DNA from 3 places in the Janibacter sp. GXQ6167 genome. Region 3 is predicted to be linked to each of the others. Evidence: riboswitches for the same ligand, from Rfam matches in the RefSeq annotation. Region 3 holds a riboswitch; each other region holds the start of a gene.

Region 1 (5,861 bases), on a different contig from region 3:
GCTCCAGCAGGTCATCCGCCGGGCGATTGGCGGCTGGGTGGGCGGCAAGATCCGCCGCCGCCCGATGATCATCCCGGTCGTCATCGAGGCGTAGGGTTCGATTAGCGAGTGTGGAGCAGAGATAAAAGCGCCCACCGGTGTTAATCGCACCGGTGGGCGCGTCATCGAGATCTGCGAATCAGGACGGTTCGCTCGTCAGTTTCGGTGCCGCGGACTCTGCGGAACGGGTGGAGGGTGTCTTTTCCACATCCATCCGCTGGGCGCGGGCCCCGCTCCGGAATGGGCCGAGAGTGCCGTTGCGTCGTTCGAACGTGAGCTCCTCGGCTGGTTGCGGACTGTTTGGGCCGTCGGGGTCAATCGTGATGAACCGCTGCGTCCAGTAGGTCACGTTGCGACACCAGTTAAAACCCTGGGTAAAGGAGGCTTGGACGTGGAAGCCGCCGAGATAGAGCCGCTCGACACCCAAAGCATCAGTCTGCCGATCTTCGGGGTCCAGCGCGCAGTTGTAGGTCCAAGTGTACGGCGTGTAGATGTATCCGTCGGCCTTCCTCGCCGAAGCCCCTCGACCCTCGTACTCCCAGCACGAGGAGTGTCCGCTTCGGTTGGTCCAGGCAGCGGTCTGGTTGCCGATGATCCAGTAGGTAATCTTCGGATCTGCGATGACGGAGTCGTCGGTGATGTCATAGACATAGAGGCCATAAGGAGCGCCATCGGGACCTACCCCGTTTATGGTCGAGTCGACCTCCAAGGTGTAACCGCACCCGCCCTGCCATCGAGGAGTGTTTCGAACCCAACCGTTGATGCCAGGGTCTTTTCGAAGAGAGGCGGCGAAGGTGGGTGCCGCTGCACCGAAGGCGAGTATCGGCAACGACCATGCGGTGCCCTTAGCGACAGAGCGTCGGGAGATGGGACGTGAAGCCGCAGCGACGTGCGCTTGTCCTCTAGACATGTCCATTCTGTCCTTGAGTGTAGACAACTTACGGGGGCGCATCAGAGTAGGCTCGCTACTATTCCGCCAACGCTTCACGGTAACACAATCGGACCCGACCCCGACTCCCCAGTAACAATCTCGTCCATCATCCAGTGTCGGGCTGTAGGTTGTCTGGGTGGAAGTCTCCAGAGCGAAGGGCAGCGCGCGGAGAGTTTCTGGGACCCACGGTGCGTTACCCGCATTTACCAGGGGGACGGGGCAGCGACGACTTCGTGGCCGTCGGCGCGCCAGGCGCCCTCGGCGTCGCGGGTGTAGCGGCGCGACGGGCCGTTGGCTGCCAGAGAACGAACGGCCGCGATAAGTCGCTCGACGTGCTCCAGGCGGTTGCCGAGGCCAAGGCTCACGCGGACCGCAGCCGGAGCGTCGCTCCCTTCCCGCCGCAGCAATTCGTCGACGAGCAGGTGCGCGCAGAAGCGGCCATCGCGCACGCCGATGCCGTGCTCGAGGGACAGGGCCGTGGCGACGAGGTCCGCTTCGAGGCCCTCGATCGTGAAGGTGATCACGGGCACTCGCTCGTGGTCCTCACCGAAGATGCTGTACGTGCGCACGCCGTCAATCCCCGCGAGCCCCTCGCGCAAGCGAGCGAAGAGGGCGCTCTCGTGGGCCTCGATCGCCTCACCATGGCGGCGGAAGGTCGCGCACGCGGCAGCGAGGGCGACCGCGCCGAGGACGTTGGGGCTTCCCCCTTCGTGCCGCGCCGCACCTCGATGCCAACTCGTCCGCAGTGGCGAAACCTCCTGCGTCGCACCACCACCCGCGAGATAGGGCTCCGCGCGGTCCAGCCAGTCGCGACGGCCCGCGAGCACTCCGGCGCCGAAGGGGGCATAGAGCTTGTGTCCTGAGAAGGCGACCCAGTCGGCGCCCAGCGACTCGAGGTCGACGGGGCGGTGCGGAGCCAACTGCGCGGCGTCGATGACGACCCGCGCACCATGGTCCCGGGCGATCCGGGTGAGGCGCTCGAGCGGCCAGAGTTCGCCGGTGACATTCGAAGCCGCGGTTAGGACGACCAGCCGGTGCTCGGCCGGGATGGTGGAGAGCGCGTCCTCGAGGCTCACCTCGGCGTCGCGCACGGTGTAGGGGACCGGCAGGCGGGCGGTCTGAGCCTGCGGCCAGGGCAGGAGCGTCGCGTGGTGCTCGGAGTCATAGACGAAGACGACCGTGCCCGTCGGAAGCGCGCGGGCCAGCAGGTTCATCGAATCGGTCGTGTTGCGCGTGAAGATCACGATGTCGTCCTCGCGCGCGCCGACGTAGCGGGCGACCTCTTCGCGGGCCGCCTCGTAGGAGCCGCTGGAGATCTGCGACGCGTAGCCCTTGCCGCGGTGCACGGACGCATAGGTCTGGGACGCGATGTCGACGGCCTGCTTCACCGCGGCGAGGACGGGTGCCGATGCCGCGTGGTCGAGATTGGCGTGTTCGACGACTCGGCCATCGAGGGCACGGCAGGTCAGGCCCGCAGCGAGAGTCGATGGCACCAGCGACGGGGCGGCGACCTGGAGGTGAGCCTGGGGCGCGCCAGAGTGCGCCGAGGGGCGGGCTTCAGCCGACGCAGTGTCCTGGCTGGGCGCGGCCGTCGAGCGAAGGGCGGTGGTGTCGTGAGCCACTGACATGGCGCTACTCCTGGTCCGATCTGGGACCCGAGGTGTCACTCACGAGCCCGCGCTTGCCGCGCGAGCACTGCGCCCGCCGGCCAGGTCGTCACCCGGAGCACCCCACCGCGGAAGGAGGGTTGCCGACCAGCAAGCCGGGGCTTGATGCTGGCACTCATGACCTTGGGCGGAAACATAGCCCACCCCACCGGGCCCTTGTCGACGCCGGGCCCGGACTATCTCACCGGATGAGATCCACGGTGACTGGGTGACAGTGGGAGCGCCCGGGAATCCGGGCGTTCCCACCGTCACCCGGAGGCTGCCCGATCCGACAGCGGACCCGGGGGTGCTCCGCTGGAGGGAATTCCACGCCAGAGGGGAGTGTGGAAAGGCTCCGCCGGGGCCCTGGGCCCCGTACCGTTGATCTATGGGCGATGAGACGGAGCTTGAGCGCCTCATCGCGTCGGGTCGCTTCCCCTCAGTTGCCCAGTCCCGCGCGACCTCAGCGCAACGCCTTGAATCAGCCCGCGAGGCGCTCCGGTCCCACCGAGGAGGTGGGCTCGACGTTGTGGCTTTCGGGTCACTGGCGCGGGGAGAGATGACTGCAGAGAGTGACTTCGATTACCTCGTTCTCGCACGAGAATTGCCTCGAGATCCCCGCGCCACGATCGATCTGTTAAAGCGAGCGGACGCGATACGCCGTGACTGGGGGACAGGTGCAGGCCACGACGTGCGCCAGCCCGGGGCCTCCGGGTTGTTCGGGACCGCGGTTGGTGCCTTCGAGATGATCGATCAGATCGGGCTGCAGGCGGATACGAACCACTCCCTGACGCGCAGAATGCTCCTGCTTGAGGAGTCGACGAGCCTGATGGACTCCGAGGTGCATGCCGAAGTGGTGAGTGCTGCACTGGAGAGGTACCTCCACGTTGGACCCAAGCCTGCGTCGGACCCCGACAAGGCGCCGCGCTTCCTGCTCAACGACGTAGTTCGATACTGGAGGACGCTAAGCGTCGACTACCAGGCGAAGGCCCGCGATGGCGAGCAAGTCTCAGGCCTGCGGTATCTCAAGCTTGTGATCAGCCGCAAGGTGGTCTTCGCCGGGACCCTCATGTCGCTCGTGACCTGCGGCCTCGATGGCTGGCACAAAGCGACCGCCGATGACCTTCGTGCGCAGTTCGCGATGACGCCACTGGAGCGACTGGTGCAGGGTTACAGCAGGTTCGACGACAAGGGAAGGGAAGCAATCGAGGGTGTCATCGCTGTTGTGGACTACTTCCTCAAGGCCAGCGGGAACGCTGAGTGGCGCGACGCGGTGCGGCGAGGGCGCTCCGACGGCGCCGCCGTCGAAGAGTTCGAGCAGGCGAGGCGTCAAGCGCAAGACCTCCAATCGCACCTCGAGTCCCTCTTCTTCTTCGGCGAGTTGCAGGGGAGGACGCGTGCGTTGCTCGTCTTCTAGAGCGTTGTCAGACACATGCGATACAAATGTTCGATCGCAAGAGAGGTGATGGACAGTATGAACGATGCGACGAGACAGTTAGGGGACTCGATCCGCAGCGCGGTTATCAAGCGTCTCGATGAAAATCCTGAGTCCATCGACGAGTTGGCTGACGGCCTCAACGTGTCGAGTGGTGCTGTCCACCGCATGATGGAAGCACCACGCTGGGATCTTTCTTTGGCACTGTCGGCGGCCGACCACCTCCGGATGCGTCTTCATGTCAGTGCTAGTTGAGACGAGGGCCGACGAGGTCACCACGGCTCCATGTCTTACCTGTGGGTTTACCCTATGGAGCCCCATTGTCAGTCTGGGTGTCTCGGTCGTCGGTCTCTATGACGACGGACGCTTCCCGGGCCGAGCGATCGTCTCGCTGAAGGAGCACAGAGATCATCTTGAAGAGCTGACCGAGGGCGAATTGTCGCGCTTCATGCGCGACATCCAGGTGGTCTCGCGTGCGCTGCGATCGGAGGAGGGTGTCGCCCGGGTCAACGTGGCCATCCTTGGGAACCAGGAGCCCCATGTGCACGCCCACGTGATCCCTCGCAGACCCGAGATCGAGCCCCTTCCCCACAATGCCCCATGGCAAGACACCCGTCCCCGTCATGAGTTGTCCGCCGATGCCCGAGCGGACATTATGAAGCGGCTCAGGATCCGCTTGATGAGCGGTTGACCGCTGTCCCGTGCAGGCCATGGGCCCGGGGGTGCTCCGTTGGAGGGAATTCCACGCCGGAAGGGGGAGAGTCCTCCACGGAAGGCGACGTCGCGGCCGAAGGGGCGGCGAGGCTAGTTGCCGGTGATGCGCGTGTGACACGTGTGTCTGAGGTGACTTTGGCCTAATCTGCCAGCATGGCTACTCGTCCCTCCACGTCGTCGCGCTCTCGCGCTGGTACCAGCCGCGCCTCGAGCGGGCGGGGGACGGGTCGCAGTTCCAGCCAAACCAGGCCCTCGGGTCGCAAGCCGTCCACCAGCAGCGCGCCTAAGAAGGCCGAGGCGAAGGGCGGAGGGCTGCCGCTCCCTCTTCGCGCCCTGCGCAGCACGTGGCTGGGGATCGCCGGTGCCGCAGGATCGACCGTTCGCCGCGCCGGGCAGCAGGACTCGCCGCCCGAGCCGGACCACCGCCGCGACGGGTGGGGCTTCTTCCTCGTCGCGATCGCTGTTGTCGTCGCGGCCCGCGAGTGGTGGGGCCTCTCGGGTGCCGCGGGCGATGTGATCCACGCCGTGGCGGCCGGGACCTTCGGGCGGGTGGCCTACGCGCTGCCGCTGATCCTCCTCTTCGCTGGCATCCGCCTGATGCGCGCGCCGTCGGAGGAAGCCGCCAACACCAAATACGGCCTCGGCACCGCCCTGCTGATCTTCGCCGCCTGCGGCCTCACTCACCTGGCCGCCGGGATCCCGCAGCCCCCGGCCGGCGCCGACGGGATGCGCGACGCCGGGGGCATCATCGGCTTCCTCGCCTCGGATCCGCTCGCGACCGCGCTCACCACGACGCCGACGCTGATCCTGTTGATCCTGCTCACGATCTTCGCGCTCCTGCTGCTGGCGGGCACCATGGTCCACCAGCTGCCCGAGCGCCTGGCCTATCTGCGCGCGGCCATCACCGGCCAGGAGCCCGACGACGCGAGTGATGACCCCGCGGCCGCCGCCCTGCGCGGAGCCCGTCGGCGCCGCCGCGACTACGACGACGGTGTGTCCGGTGAGCGCGACGGCGACACCCCCTACGAGCAGGCCGCCATCGTCGAAGGGGGTCAGCGTCCGGCCCGCCCGCGCAAGGGACGCAAGCGGGCTGGCG
Region 2 (5,861 bases), on a different contig from region 3:
GGATCAAGGCAGTTAATTAGCCAACTCATAACAGGATCGACCTGGCTTAGGTACTGACGAACTGTTACAACGGTGATCTCAGAGTCGCCGCCATGCGAAACTTTGTGGCGGTGAGTGACGATGCTGCTCAACGCTTGCAAGTCGTCTGCGTGGCGAGCCTCAAGCTCTGGCCACCACTCCGGATCGAGAGAGTCGAGTAGCTGTTTCAGGCGATCGGGATTGATGACGTTCACGCGGTCAAGTTGCTTGCCAACGTATCGCTGAAGACGCTTGTCGCAGTGATTTCGGGAGTACTCGCGAATGAGTTCCTTCACGCCCTGCTCGACATAGCCACTGACAAGTACCACGACGTAACGCGCGTAGTGAGACAGCAACTCACCATTCTGCGTACTCCCGTCGATGAGCCCGACTGCCGATTCCAGTCGATCACGCCGCCGCTTGACCTCGTTTCGGCCGCGAAAGTGTGCCATCAAACCAAGTCGCGGAATGCGGCGGTCGCCAGCTCAATACGCCGGCTCACACTGGTCTCGTCCGCCGTCGACTTGTCGATCGCTGATACATAATCTTCGTTCTTCAGCAAAGCCTCATATGCCTCCCTGAGTTGTTCCAGGTCGTTGATTGGACCCTTCTCGAGACGCCGCATGACCCCGACGAAGACCGAGTCGAGAATGGCGGCATTGAGTGGGCGTACCGGGCGAAACGCGGTCTTCCCGAGGGCTCCGTCCAATCGTTCCGCGGCTGCGCGAAAGAGGTCGAATAGCCCCTTGTAATCCGACCGATTTCGGTTCGCGTCGAGGTAGTGGTTGAGGAAGGACTTGAGCGGGCGCCTGTAGTCGGACAAGCTTTCGTAGAGCGCCAGGACTCGAAGGATCAGCTCGTGGTCCTTCAAGCGTGCGGAGGGGTCACCATAAAGATTGCGCCAGTGCATATCGGCCGCGGTCCGCCCGATCTCCTGGAGGAAGGCGCCGCTGTATAACGCAACGCGGATCTCCTGTGGTTGAAGAGGGCTACCCCCCGTATTGAGCCGTTCGAATATTGAGTACACAGCATCTTGGTTTCCGGCCGGGTGCTCTTGGCGCAGAACTGTTGCATGAATGATGCTGTCGTCTAGGCGCCGGCGATCCTCATCATCGAGATCTTGGTAGCGCATGCTTTGGAATGGTGCCTGGACATTCCGTAGTCGATAGTCCGCACCGGAGCGGTCGGGATTGTAGAAGGCCTGCAGCGTCTTGAGTCTTTGCTGACCATCCAGCACCAGCAGTTTGTTGTCCCTGTCCCTGACAAGGAAGATCCCCGGGACCGGGAGCCCCAGGAGTAGGGACTCGATGAACTTGTCCATCTGTGGACGGCTCCAGACGAACTTTCGCTGGAAGCCCCGAATGTCCTGGCTTCCCTCGAAGGTCGGATCAAATGTGGGAATAACAATGTCACCCTTTTGAAGGCGGCTCACCAGGCCGTCAACCGGATAGTCGGCACCGTAAGAGGTGATGTCGTAGGAGGTTGAAACGACCTCAAGTTCAGGATCGACGTCCAGGACGTTGTCCCGCTCGGTTTCGGCTGGGAAGTCCGCGTCGGCCTCGAAGTCGTGATCGGTCATGTGCCCATCATCTCACCGTAGGTGTGGCCTACGGCAAGAGAAGGTCGAGCGCGTGAGCTACCGCGGTCGCGGATATCCAGTCGGATGTGATGGCCCCTCGGAGTTCCTAGACCGGGTCGCACCTGGTTGGCAGTGCAGTCCCACCTCAGAGACCAAAGTAGTGGCGCGTGTCTCGAAAGCCCCCTCCCCGCACTCATCACACCCTCAATTGGGATTAAGGCGGAGATCATCCTGCAGTTCGTCTGCGCGCATGACCCCGGTGAGTTCACCGGCGCCTGCGCCTCATGGCGGACGGCAAGATCAACCCGGCGATCCACCACGCCGGCACCGTCGGTCTCGATGGAGTCGAGGCGGCTTTCGACGATCTCGCCACCGCGAACCACCATGCGATGGTCTTGATCGACCCGCGCGCGTGATTGACCCGGCCGAGCGCGAGCTAAGTCGGCGGCATTCCGCCGAACAGCGGCTTTAATTGGAGCGTCAGAGGCACGCTTTGACCGACCAACCCGCGGACTGGGAGCGGTTCGTCACCGAAGACGGGACCCGGCGATCGGCAGTCCTGGGCAAGCAGTGGCGATCCTTATGCGGCCGCCTCGTTCGGCGGGTTGAGGCAGGCAGGGGAGAAGGGGGGCACGAGGTGGGCTCGCGATCGAAGAGGTGGCCGTGGCGACGGAGCTCAGGCCCGGAGAAGAAGCTCTCGCCATACCAGTTCCAACTCCTCCAGCGGCTCCTCCACGCCTATCTCCAGGAGGAGGTCGGGACACTGGATGAGCTGACACGTTCGGAGTTGACCGCTCACACCGCGAGGTTCGCAGACGTCCTCGGTGCCAACGCGCAGAGCTGGCAGGAGATTGTCGAAGGGTTCTACGGCCCAGCGCTCGCGGAGTTGCGAAGCGCGAGAGACCGAGGTCCGGCTTCCGCGAACGACCCCGCTGCCACGCAGCAGCACCGGAACCCGGGCTCGGTTCGTCCCCCTTCTCCCGTCAGCCACCGACCGGCGGTGCAGGGCGAGCTTCGGCAACTGATCGACGTGCTCGGAGCCGAAGACGGCGACGACCGGGTCCAGATCCCGTGGAAGATCTTTGGCGGGCCGACCGAGACCAGCGAGTTCGACGACGAGGGTGAGTTCACCCGCTACTACTCATCGCCGGAGATGGGCGCGGACATGGTGTATGTCAACGGTGTCTTCGACTCCGCGGTCCTCGCGATCCGACCCGACGGGGGTCCGGGCTTTTACCCGCTACCGGACGCGCTCATCAAGGGATTGCCGCTCACGACCGCGACCCGAGCGGAGGTGCGGGAGTTCTTCGGAGAGCCAGAGGCCGAAGGCGCTGATTGGCTGCGGTTCGAAATCGACCCCTGCTTCATCTGGTTCGGTTTCGACGACGACCACATCAATAGCGTGTCGGTCATGATGGACGCGCCATAAGCGACGCGATCACTGAGGCCGGCGGGCACTGCTAATTGGTGGTCGTTACCACCATCGGAATCATGACGGCCGTCATCATCGCGGCGTTCAGGGACTCGACCGCCTTGCTGACGGCTTCACCGCTGGGGTCGGAGGCAGCGACCTGCTCGATGCGGTTGGCCAGGTCGCGCTTGCTCATTCCAGCGGCCTCGTCCTTGAGGACCGTGTGGGCCACGCCCAGGCCCTGCAGGATCGACAGCACGGTCGCGTCCTGCAGGGTCGGCGGCGCGCTTCCCGCGAGCACCGCGGCGAGGCGCCGGCGAAGCTGCTGCTCCGGGCCAGGGTTGAGGACCGGGTACCGCTCGGGGATCAAGCCCCAGGCCGCCTTCTCCAGGACCTTGATCACGCCCTGCGAGGCAAGCCGCTCGACGACCGCGCTCTCCGGGTTGAGCTTCCCGTCGCTGATCAGCGACGAGAGCTTCTTCCCGTCGAACTTCTTGGCGATCCGCTCTAGCCCACGGTCCAGGACCGGATCGCCGGTCGGCGTGCTGTCGACGACGAGCAGCCGCGGATTCTTGTCCGCCGTCACGTCGATCGCGCCAGCACGGATCAAGTCGCTCAGCATCGCCCCGACGAGGCCGTAGCCGCGCTGGGTCGTCATCCCTTCGAGCTTGCCGTCATCCTTCGTGAGTAGCAGGAAGACTTCGTCGGTCGTCGGCATCATCTGTCAGAGACTACGAGGGCGCACGGCTACGGCGCATCGTCTAGGAGACGGCCGTTAGATGACGACCCCCGTGACGCCGAGCTGACTCTGGCCGTCCGACGAGCGGCACGCCCCGATGAGCCTGGTCCCGCGGTTGACGCAGAAGACCTCACCGCCGATCGCGAGGATCCCGTAGTCATACAGCCGAATGTCGCGGCCTCCAGAGCGCTCGACAGCGCGGGCGAGGCGACCCGGGTCGTGATTGCAGAAGTTCATTGGCTTCCCCTCCGGGTCGGTCGTGCGTACACACCGGCCGCGAAGGGCGACGAACGTCAGCGGGATCGGTGCGGTCGCCCGCGCTTTGCGGACCTGGATGAAGTGGGCCTGGTGGCCTGGGTGATAGAGGGAGCAGACGGGCGAGCCGTCGACACCGCCGGCCGCGACTTCGACGACCTGGGCTGGCTGGGGCTGGTGCTCGGACATGGCGAACCTTCCATTCGTGCGTTCCCCGCGGCCTGCCCGCGGGGCAGATCTTCCTCCGGGGGCACCGCCGCACGCGGCGGTTGCCAGGCGACCTGCCGGAGGGCTTGTGGTCGCTCTTCTCGATCTACTGCTCACGCTACCGAAGGCCACCGACAACGGCCCGCGAACGGAAACATCGGTGTGCCCGAACGAAGCACCCGCAAGGCGTGACGTGTCGAAGCCAGGGCCGCATATCCACACGCCCAGGCCCTCCCTTCGGCGTACCGTGGAAGAGGGACAGATCTGTGACCCTGACGCCGGAGACCTGCCCCTACGGGTGCAGTGTTGCGCCCACCGCAGCGAGCGAAGGGGTCGCCATGTCCGAGCGTCGTTTCCCCACCTTCCCCGATCCCAGTGCGAACGCCGCCGTCCGCCGAGGCTTCGGAACCATAGGAGTCGCCGCGGAGAGGGCACTCCCGCCCTGGGTGATCCCGATCCTTCGGCGGCGGCCGCAGATCGCCTTCTTCGGGTACAGCACGTCGGATTACGACGGTGACCATACGAGTCAGGAGGACATCTTCACCTGCTCGCCCGTCACTGGGGTGATCGAGCGTGTCATCGACGATCGGGCGAACCTGACCTACGTCAGCGACCGGAATCCGTCATGGTCCCCGGACCGGACCCGGTTCATCATCCACCGAGGAAGCGAGACCGATCCGACCTCTCGACTCGTGATCGTTTCGGCGACCTCGGGCGCGACCCTGGAAGTACTCGGAGCGGGGCACTCTCCGGTCTGGGCGGATGTGGAGACGATCCTTCACCTCGGAGCGGTGGGTGACCCCGACGACGCCCGATGGGAGATCTTCGCTCTCAACCCGTCCACTCACGCGAGCGTGCAGATCACCGACCTCTCGCCGGGGTTCGAGATCACCGGACACGCCTGGCACCCGAGCGCGGGTTTGGCTCTCGCCCTCGTCGACCCGGCGGCTGGCGATGTGTCGGTGCGCGTTGCGTCCAGTGCCGCCGTCGCGGTCGCACGGGCTGGCGGCGTGCCGATCTCGAGCGCCGCAGTGGCACCGATTGGTCCTCCCGACACGCAACTGTCGAGCCCGGCCTTCTCTCCGGACGGAAGTCGGATCGCGGTCGCGACCTGGCAACCGGGGCAGGGCTCACGGGTCGCCGAAGTGACGACCGCGACGGGTGCGCTCGCACTGGTCCCGGGGCCAAGCGACCCCACCTTGAGTGACGGGGGCCCGGTCTACTCGCCGGACGGTAAGACCTTGGCCTTCGTCCGCGGCTATGAGGATGAGTGGTCGGAGATCTGGCTCTATCCAGTCGGGCCTTCGACGAAGTGGTCGCGTTTCTTCCGTCGCCGCCCATATCAACTCACCGACGACGCACGGGGCCGCTTTAAGGGAGCTCTCGACTGGTAGGTATCGGCGCAGATGCTAGAGCGCCGGGGCCGCCTGCGGCGACCATCAGATCTTCGGCGTGCAGCGCTCCAGGATCGCGGCGGTGTCGATGCTCTGGTCGAGCGTGCCGTAGACGGTGCCCCATTGCCGGTCGAGGCGCGAGCCGACGAAGGCATCCGCGACCGCCGGGTGGCCATGGCGAAGGAGCAACGACGCTTGAAGGGCGATCGCCAACTCACCCACTGCCGTCCGCGCCCGGAACTCCAGCGCCCCCAGATC
Region 3 (5,861 bases):
GCCCAATGACGACCTTGTGGCCGCCGCGGCGACCAACCGCGCGGAGATCGCCAAGGAGGTCGCCGAGAACGGCGAGATTGGAGAAGCCGTCGCCGCGCTGGAGCGCCAGTACGACGTGCACCTGCGCGGCCTGGAGCGCCCGAGCCTGCTCGCGAGCGAGGGCGATGACATCCCCTCGGCCGACGAGATTGGCGCCGAGTTCGAGGACTTCCTGCGCACCGTCGGTGACGAAGAGCCGCCTCGGAGCTAAGCCCGGGGAGCCGGCTTAGCCTCCGACCACCGCTGCACGATGGTGGTGTCGGCGACGAAGCGCACCGGGTAGCCGCGCAGCCACCAGCGCGCGGTTTCGGTGAGGGTGCTCTCGATCGCGGCCGCCGCTTGGTCGGCATTCTCGGCGGGGACTTCGACGAGCAGTTCGTCGTGCAGGCACAGGACGATTCGGCCATGAAGGGGGCGCACCGCCACCCGCACGGACGCCGCCCATGCCTTGAACAACTCGGCGGCGGACCCCTGGATCACGGCGTTGCGGGCAAACCGCCCGCGCGCCGCGGCGGCCGGTGCCGGCTCGCCGGGGCTCGGGATGGCGACCCGAACCCGGCGGCCACCATAGGTCTGCACGCTTCGCCCTTCGCGTCCGGCCTCCTGAGCCGCCCCAAGGTGACGCATCGCGACGGGGTACTCGCGCTCGAGCCCGATGAGGGCATCGCCCGCTGCACCGCTGCGCTGGCCGTACATCGCCGCGAGGACCGCGATCTTGGCGACCTCGCGCGCGACGCCGAGCCGCTCGGCGACCGGGGCGTAGAGGTCATCGGCCCAGGTGGCGCGGGCGAGCGCATCGTCTCGCGCGACCGCGGCGAGGACGCGGGGCTCGACTTGCCCGAGGTCCGATCGGATGAGGACGGACCCGGCCGGGGCGGCGACCCCTGGCCGGAGCTCCGCGGGCAGATTGTGCAGCCCCGCCTGGGCGGTCATCCGTCCCGCGGCCCCATCCGAGGCGCTCCACGCTCCGCGGAGCCGGTCGTCGGCCCCCACGTGGCGCGCAAGCCAGCCCCATCCGTACGTCGTCGCGATCCGCTCGCGGCGTCGCCAATCCAGCAGCGCCGCGATGACGGGATGCTCGCCGCGATGCGCCTCGAGGGTCCACCGCCGGGTGTCGGTGACATCGATCCCCGCCAGGGAGAGCAACTGGCGCACCTGGGCAGGGTTTCTGAGGTCCAGTCGTCCGACGCCGGGGACGCTCGCGAGGACCGGAGCATCCCGCTCGGCGCGGTGCACGAGCTCCGCGGCGTGGTCGCGGGGGAGCGGACCGGCCGCCGCGGTGATGAGGGCGCTCATCGTGGCTCGATCGATCGGGAGCCCATCGCGTTCGAGCTCCACGCAGAGCACCGCAGCGGCGGACTCGGCGTGGGCGGCGGCGAGATGGCGCGGGTCGCTCAGGGCATCGCGTTGCGCCGAGGCGACTTCCCAGGCTGCCTGGGCCCAAGCGGCGTGGCGCGCGGGTGTCGTGAGCCACGCGCCGGTGAGCGCGTCGGGTCGAAGATGCCCCGTCGTCATCAGCACCTCATCCCCGCCGGGCAAGCCAGCGAGCGCACTGAAGAGATCATCGGCGAGGGCTGGCGGGCGAGAGGCGGGGTCGAGCCCGCGATGGAGCGCCCAGATGAGGGCCGGGTCGGCGTCCCAACCGCCGTGTCGCAGCCGGTGGACCTCAGCGATCTCCCACGCACGGGCGACCGCGGCTCCGGCGTCGATGAGCGGGCGGAGAGCGGCCGCCGACCAGATCACCCACCGAACGCTGGGGTCCGCAAGGAGCGCGGACACCTCCGGCACGGTCGCGGTGAGTTCCTCGGTCCCGGACTCGTCGGCGATCGCGCCGATCACCTCGGCCGATCCCACGAGGGACAGGCTGATCGCGCGGAAGGAGCTCACGCCCCGAGACGCTACCGCCGCGCCGAGACTGCGGGACCCCCTTCGACGACCGGGCGGAGATCACCCTTCGGTGCGAGGTCGATCCGGTCCCTGACGTGGCACGATGTCGTGTTGTCTTCACACCCGAAGTCATCGTCTTTTTCTAAGGAGTCACCCGGTGGCACGTCAGTCGAGCGATCACCCCGGCACCGAGGTTGCCGCGAGCACCAAGGGCCCCAAGAGCGCCGTGGCGGCTTCTCTCGTCGAGAACCTGCTGCAGGTGGGGATCGACGGCAAGGGCCCGTTCGACTCCGCGTCCGAGGTGGCCGATGCGGCCCTCGCCAAGCACAAGGGCAACGCCGACAAGGCGATCAAAGAGGTGCAGCGCTCGCACCTGAAGTTGGTCGCTGGCAATGGCTTCATCACCGGCCTCGGCGGTTTCATCGTGCTGCCGGTCGCGATGCCTGCGAACATCCTGGGCTTCTACGTCGTCGCCACCAGGATGGCGGCCGCGGTGGCGAAGTTGCGCGGTTATGACATCACCGATCCGGCGGTTCGCTCGGCAGTCCTGCTCTCCCTCGTCGGCGCGGACGCCGCCGAGATCCTGGGCAAGGCCGGGCTCGTGGCGCCCTCGGGCAAGGTCACCTCGATGGCGCTGAAGCAACTGCCCGGGCCGGCGCTGATGGTGGTCAACAAGGCCATCGGATTCCGCCTCGTGACGAAGGCGGGGAGCTCGGCGCTCACCCGCTTCGGGAAGTACATCCCGGTCGTCGGCGGCGGGATCGGCGCGAGCGTCGACTCGTGGATGTACAACCAGATCGCGACCAACGTCAAGCAAGAGTTCCCGCGGACCGACCGCATCGTGACCCAGTCGTAACGAAGCCCCCGGAATCTCGTCCGCACGCTGGATCGTTGGGACCTGGTGAGTGCTGCTTCGCGCCGTCTACCAGGCGGCCGGAGGACTGAGGCACCATCCTCGTGACCAAAGGGGGGCCACCATGGCTTCTGCAACCCGTAACGCTTCGCAGCTCTATGGCGCGGTCCGCGCCGCGTCCCGACCGGGATCGCCGGGCCTCTGGCAGCGCCTGCGCGCCGTCCCACGGATGGTGCGCGCCGTGCGCTCCGGCGCCTACACGGGGGTGAGCTCCGCTCGCCTCGCGATGATGATGGCCGGGGTCGCCTATGTCGTCTCGCCGATCGACCTCATGCCCGAAGGGCTGCTCTTCATCGTTGGCCTCGCCGACGACGCCCTCGTCCTCAGTTGGCTCGCGGTGGCCCTGGTCAACGAGACCGAGGACTTCCTCGCGTGGGAGAAGGGGATGGCTCCGGCCTCGTCCGGCACCTGGCCGGGCGGTGGGGAGTCCAAGCCCGGGGATCCCGCGTGGCAGACGGTGCGCTCGCACGTCGTGCGCGAGGACGGCTAACTCACCTCGGTGGTCCACCGACTTCACCACGCGGGTGCGGGTATCCACCGGGCCCCGAGGCGGGTCGTTCCTCGCTGCTGAGCCGAGCACGCTGCGTGGATGGAACGAACCCGCGTCAGCCAGGCCGCCGACCTCGCCGTGCTCTTGCCGTACATGCTCGGCTTTCACCCCAGGGACTCGGTCGTGGTGGCCGCGTTGGAGGGCAAGCGGGTCGGCCTGCTCCAACGTCATGACCTGATCCCGGAGCACGACAACCCCCGCCCCTTCGCCGCGGACCTCATCGAGCGCGCCCTCGCTCACCGCGCCGACGCCATCGTGGTGGTGGGCTACGAAGAGGCCAAAGGCGCGTGCAACGCCCTTCGCCGCGCGGTCGCGGCTCGGGCGCGAGCCCGCCGGCTGCCCGTGGTCGAGAGCATCGTCGTGCGGGACGGCCGGTGGTACGCCCCTGAGTGTCGAGACGGGTGTTGCCCTCGAGAGGGTGAGGACCTCCCACCCGCCGATCGCGTGCCGGCGGTCGCGAGTTTCGTCCTGCGCGGCTGCGTCCCGCTGGCCGACCGCGAGGCGGTCTCCGGCCAAGTGCGCCCTGGGACCGGCCTCCTCGTAGCCCCTGGGCGGATCGCCGCTGAGGCCAGTCGCTTCCTGGCGCAGATCGATGCCGCCGGTGGGGTCGGCGGGCTGACTGTTGATGGGCCGGCCTGGAATGTCTTCACCGGCCGCTCCATCGCGCGGGCCTGGCAGGCCATCCTCGATCCTGGCGCCGATGCGCTCGCCGTCGACGAGCTCGACGACGACGTGCTCGCCGGGGCGGTTGGGTCGCTGGTGGACCGGCAGTGGCGTGATGCTCTGATGGGTTCTCTCGCGCCGGAGACGATGCCGATGGATCGCTTCGCGCCGCGTTATCTTCGTGACGCCCGGGTCGCGACGCGCGCGTGCAGTTGGTCCGTCGCGGCGCGCTCGAGTCCCCTTGGGATGCTTCTCACTCCCTTCTCTCGCGAAGAGGTCGATGCCGGAGAGGTCGCCCTGGTGGGGGAGCGGCTCGCAGCCGTGGTGCGTCGAGTGGCCCCGGCGGACGCGGTCCACCTGCTCGTCGTGCTCGCTCACTTCTGGTGGTGGGTGGGAGATGGACCTCGGGCCGTGTCGTGCCTGGAGGAGGCCTTGAGCGTGGATCCCGCGCACCGGCTCGCCGCGATGATGTACCACCTGGTGAGCAACGGGGTCTCCATGCAGGAGATCGCCTGACCGCATGGTGGACGGCGGGGCTGACACCTGGCCGGTGGCGGTGGCTATAGTGGTCGGCAGGTCATGAGTTCCAGCGTCAAGCCCCGGCTTGCTGGGCGGCAACCCTCCTCGCGATGGGGTGCCCCGGGTGATGACCCGGTCTCACCGCGGTGGTGAGGCAACCGCGAGTCTCCCGGGAGCTTCGTACGATGAGTATTACCTCCGTACCCCCTACTACCACCCGCGCGTGGCGCGACGGCGACCACCCAGGTGAACGCCTCTTCGCCTCGCTCGGCCCGATCGAACTCGACGGCGGAGATCGCCTCCCCGACGTGGTCCTCGCCTATGAGACGTGGGGTGAGCTCGCACCCGATGGATCCAACGCGATCCTGATCGAGCATGCCCTGACCGGCGATAGCCATGTCGTCGGTGAGGCCGGGCCCGGCCATCCCACCGCGGGTTGGTGGGAGGGGCTGATCGGGGCCGGCGCTCCACTGGACTCCGATCGCTACTTCATCGTCGCCGCCAATGTGCTCGGTGGCTGCCAGGGATCGACCGGCCCGTCGAGCATTGCCGCCGATGGCGAGGCATGGGGCAGTCGCTTCCCCTACGTCACGATTCGTGACCAGGTGCGGGCCGAGGCCCTCCTCGCCGATCGCCTCGGGGTCGACCGCTGGGCGGCCGTCGTCGGCGGCTCGATGGGCGGGATGCGGACCCTGGAGTGGGTGGCGAGTTACCCCGAGCGGGTCGAGGCGGCGCTCGTCCTCGCGAGCACGGGCTACGCGACCGCCGAGCAAATCGGGTGGTGCCAGGCGCAGATCCTCGCGATCAGTAACGACCCGTGGTTCGCCGGCGGGGACTACTACGACGCCGAGCAAGGCCCCGACGCTGGTCTCGCGATCGCCCGCCGGATCGCTCACGTGACCTATCGCAGCGAGATCGAACTGCACGACCGGTTCGGTCGTCGCGAGCAGGGCGGGCCCGCGTCGAGCCGCGGCGGGCGCTATGCCGTCGAGAGTTATCTCGATCATCACGGGGCCAAGCTCGCCGGTCGCTTCGACGCCAACAGCTACATCGTCTTGTCGGAGGCGATGAACTCCCACGACATCGGTCGCGGCCGCGGTGGCCTTCGGGGGGCCCTCGCCGGTTTCGACGGGCGCCTCATCGTCGCGTCGGTGACCTCCGACCGGCTCTACCCACCCCGGCTGTCCGAAGAGATCGCGCAGGCTCGCCCCGGGACGGTGTTGCGCTCGATCGTGACCGATGTGGGACACGATGGGTTCTTGACCGAGCCCGACCAGGTCGCAGCCCTCT

What was found. Region 3 has a riboswitch for S-adenosylmethionine ahead of AB8K43_RS05790 (homoserine O-acetyltransferase). Riboswitches for the same ligand answer to the same signal wherever they lie in the genome.
Region 1: linked by a shared signal. The riboswitch ahead of AB8K43_RS10795 (aminotransferase class V-fold PLP-dependent enzyme) and the one ahead of AB8K43_RS05790 (homoserine O-acetyltransferase) in region 3 are both predicted to bind S-adenosylmethionine.
Region 2: linked by a shared signal. The riboswitch ahead of AB8K43_RS15050 (hypothetical protein) and the one ahead of AB8K43_RS05790 (homoserine O-acetyltransferase) in region 3 are both predicted to bind S-adenosylmethionine.

What each region holds. Positions count from the first base shown of each region.
Region 1 is NZ_JBGFSK010000006.1:144,238-150,098, forward strand. It holds gene AB8K43_RS10785 (ribonuclease J) at 1-94, shown strand, start outside; gene AB8K43_RS10790 (hypothetical protein) at 179-868, opposite strand; gene AB8K43_RS10795 (aminotransferase class V-fold PLP-dependent enzyme) at 1,174-2,598, opposite strand; SAM riboswitch class IV at 2,643-2,760, opposite strand; gene AB8K43_RS10800 (nucleotidyltransferase domain-containing protein) at 3,005-4,033, shown strand; gene AB8K43_RS10805 (hypothetical protein) at 4,091-4,306, shown strand; gene AB8K43_RS10810 (HIT family protein) at 4,290-4,742, shown strand; gene AB8K43_RS10815 (DNA translocase FtsK 4TM domain-containing protein) at 4,919-5,861, shown strand, end outside.
Region 2 is NZ_JBGFSK010000015.1:9,467-15,327, forward strand. It holds gene AB8K43_RS15025 (HEPN domain-containing protein) at 1-470, opposite strand, end outside; gene AB8K43_RS15030 (DUF262 domain-containing protein) at 470-1,597, opposite strand; gene AB8K43_RS15035 (hypothetical protein) at 1,882-2,013, shown strand; gene AB8K43_RS15040 (hypothetical protein) at 2,235-3,026, shown strand; gene AB8K43_RS15045 (GPP34 family phosphoprotein) at 3,058-3,729, opposite strand; gene AB8K43_RS15050 (hypothetical protein) at 3,784-4,191, opposite strand; SAM riboswitch class IV at 4,203-4,316, opposite strand; gene AB8K43_RS15055 (hypothetical protein) at 4,476-5,603, shown strand; gene AB8K43_RS15060 (acyl-CoA dehydrogenase family protein) at 5,649-5,861, opposite strand, start outside.
Region 3 is NZ_JBGFSK010000003.1:172,840-178,700, reverse strand. It holds gene AB8K43_RS05815 (PAC2 family protein) at 1-250, shown strand, start outside; gene AB8K43_RS05810 (DNA polymerase) at 247-1,926, opposite strand; gene AB8K43_RS05805 (hypothetical protein) at 2,084-2,782, shown strand; gene AB8K43_RS05800 (YkvA family protein) at 2,904-3,329, shown strand; gene AB8K43_RS05795 (DUF4192 domain-containing protein) at 3,429-4,568, shown strand; SAM riboswitch class IV at 4,628-4,738, shown strand; gene AB8K43_RS05790 (homoserine O-acetyltransferase) at 4,757-5,861, shown strand, end outside.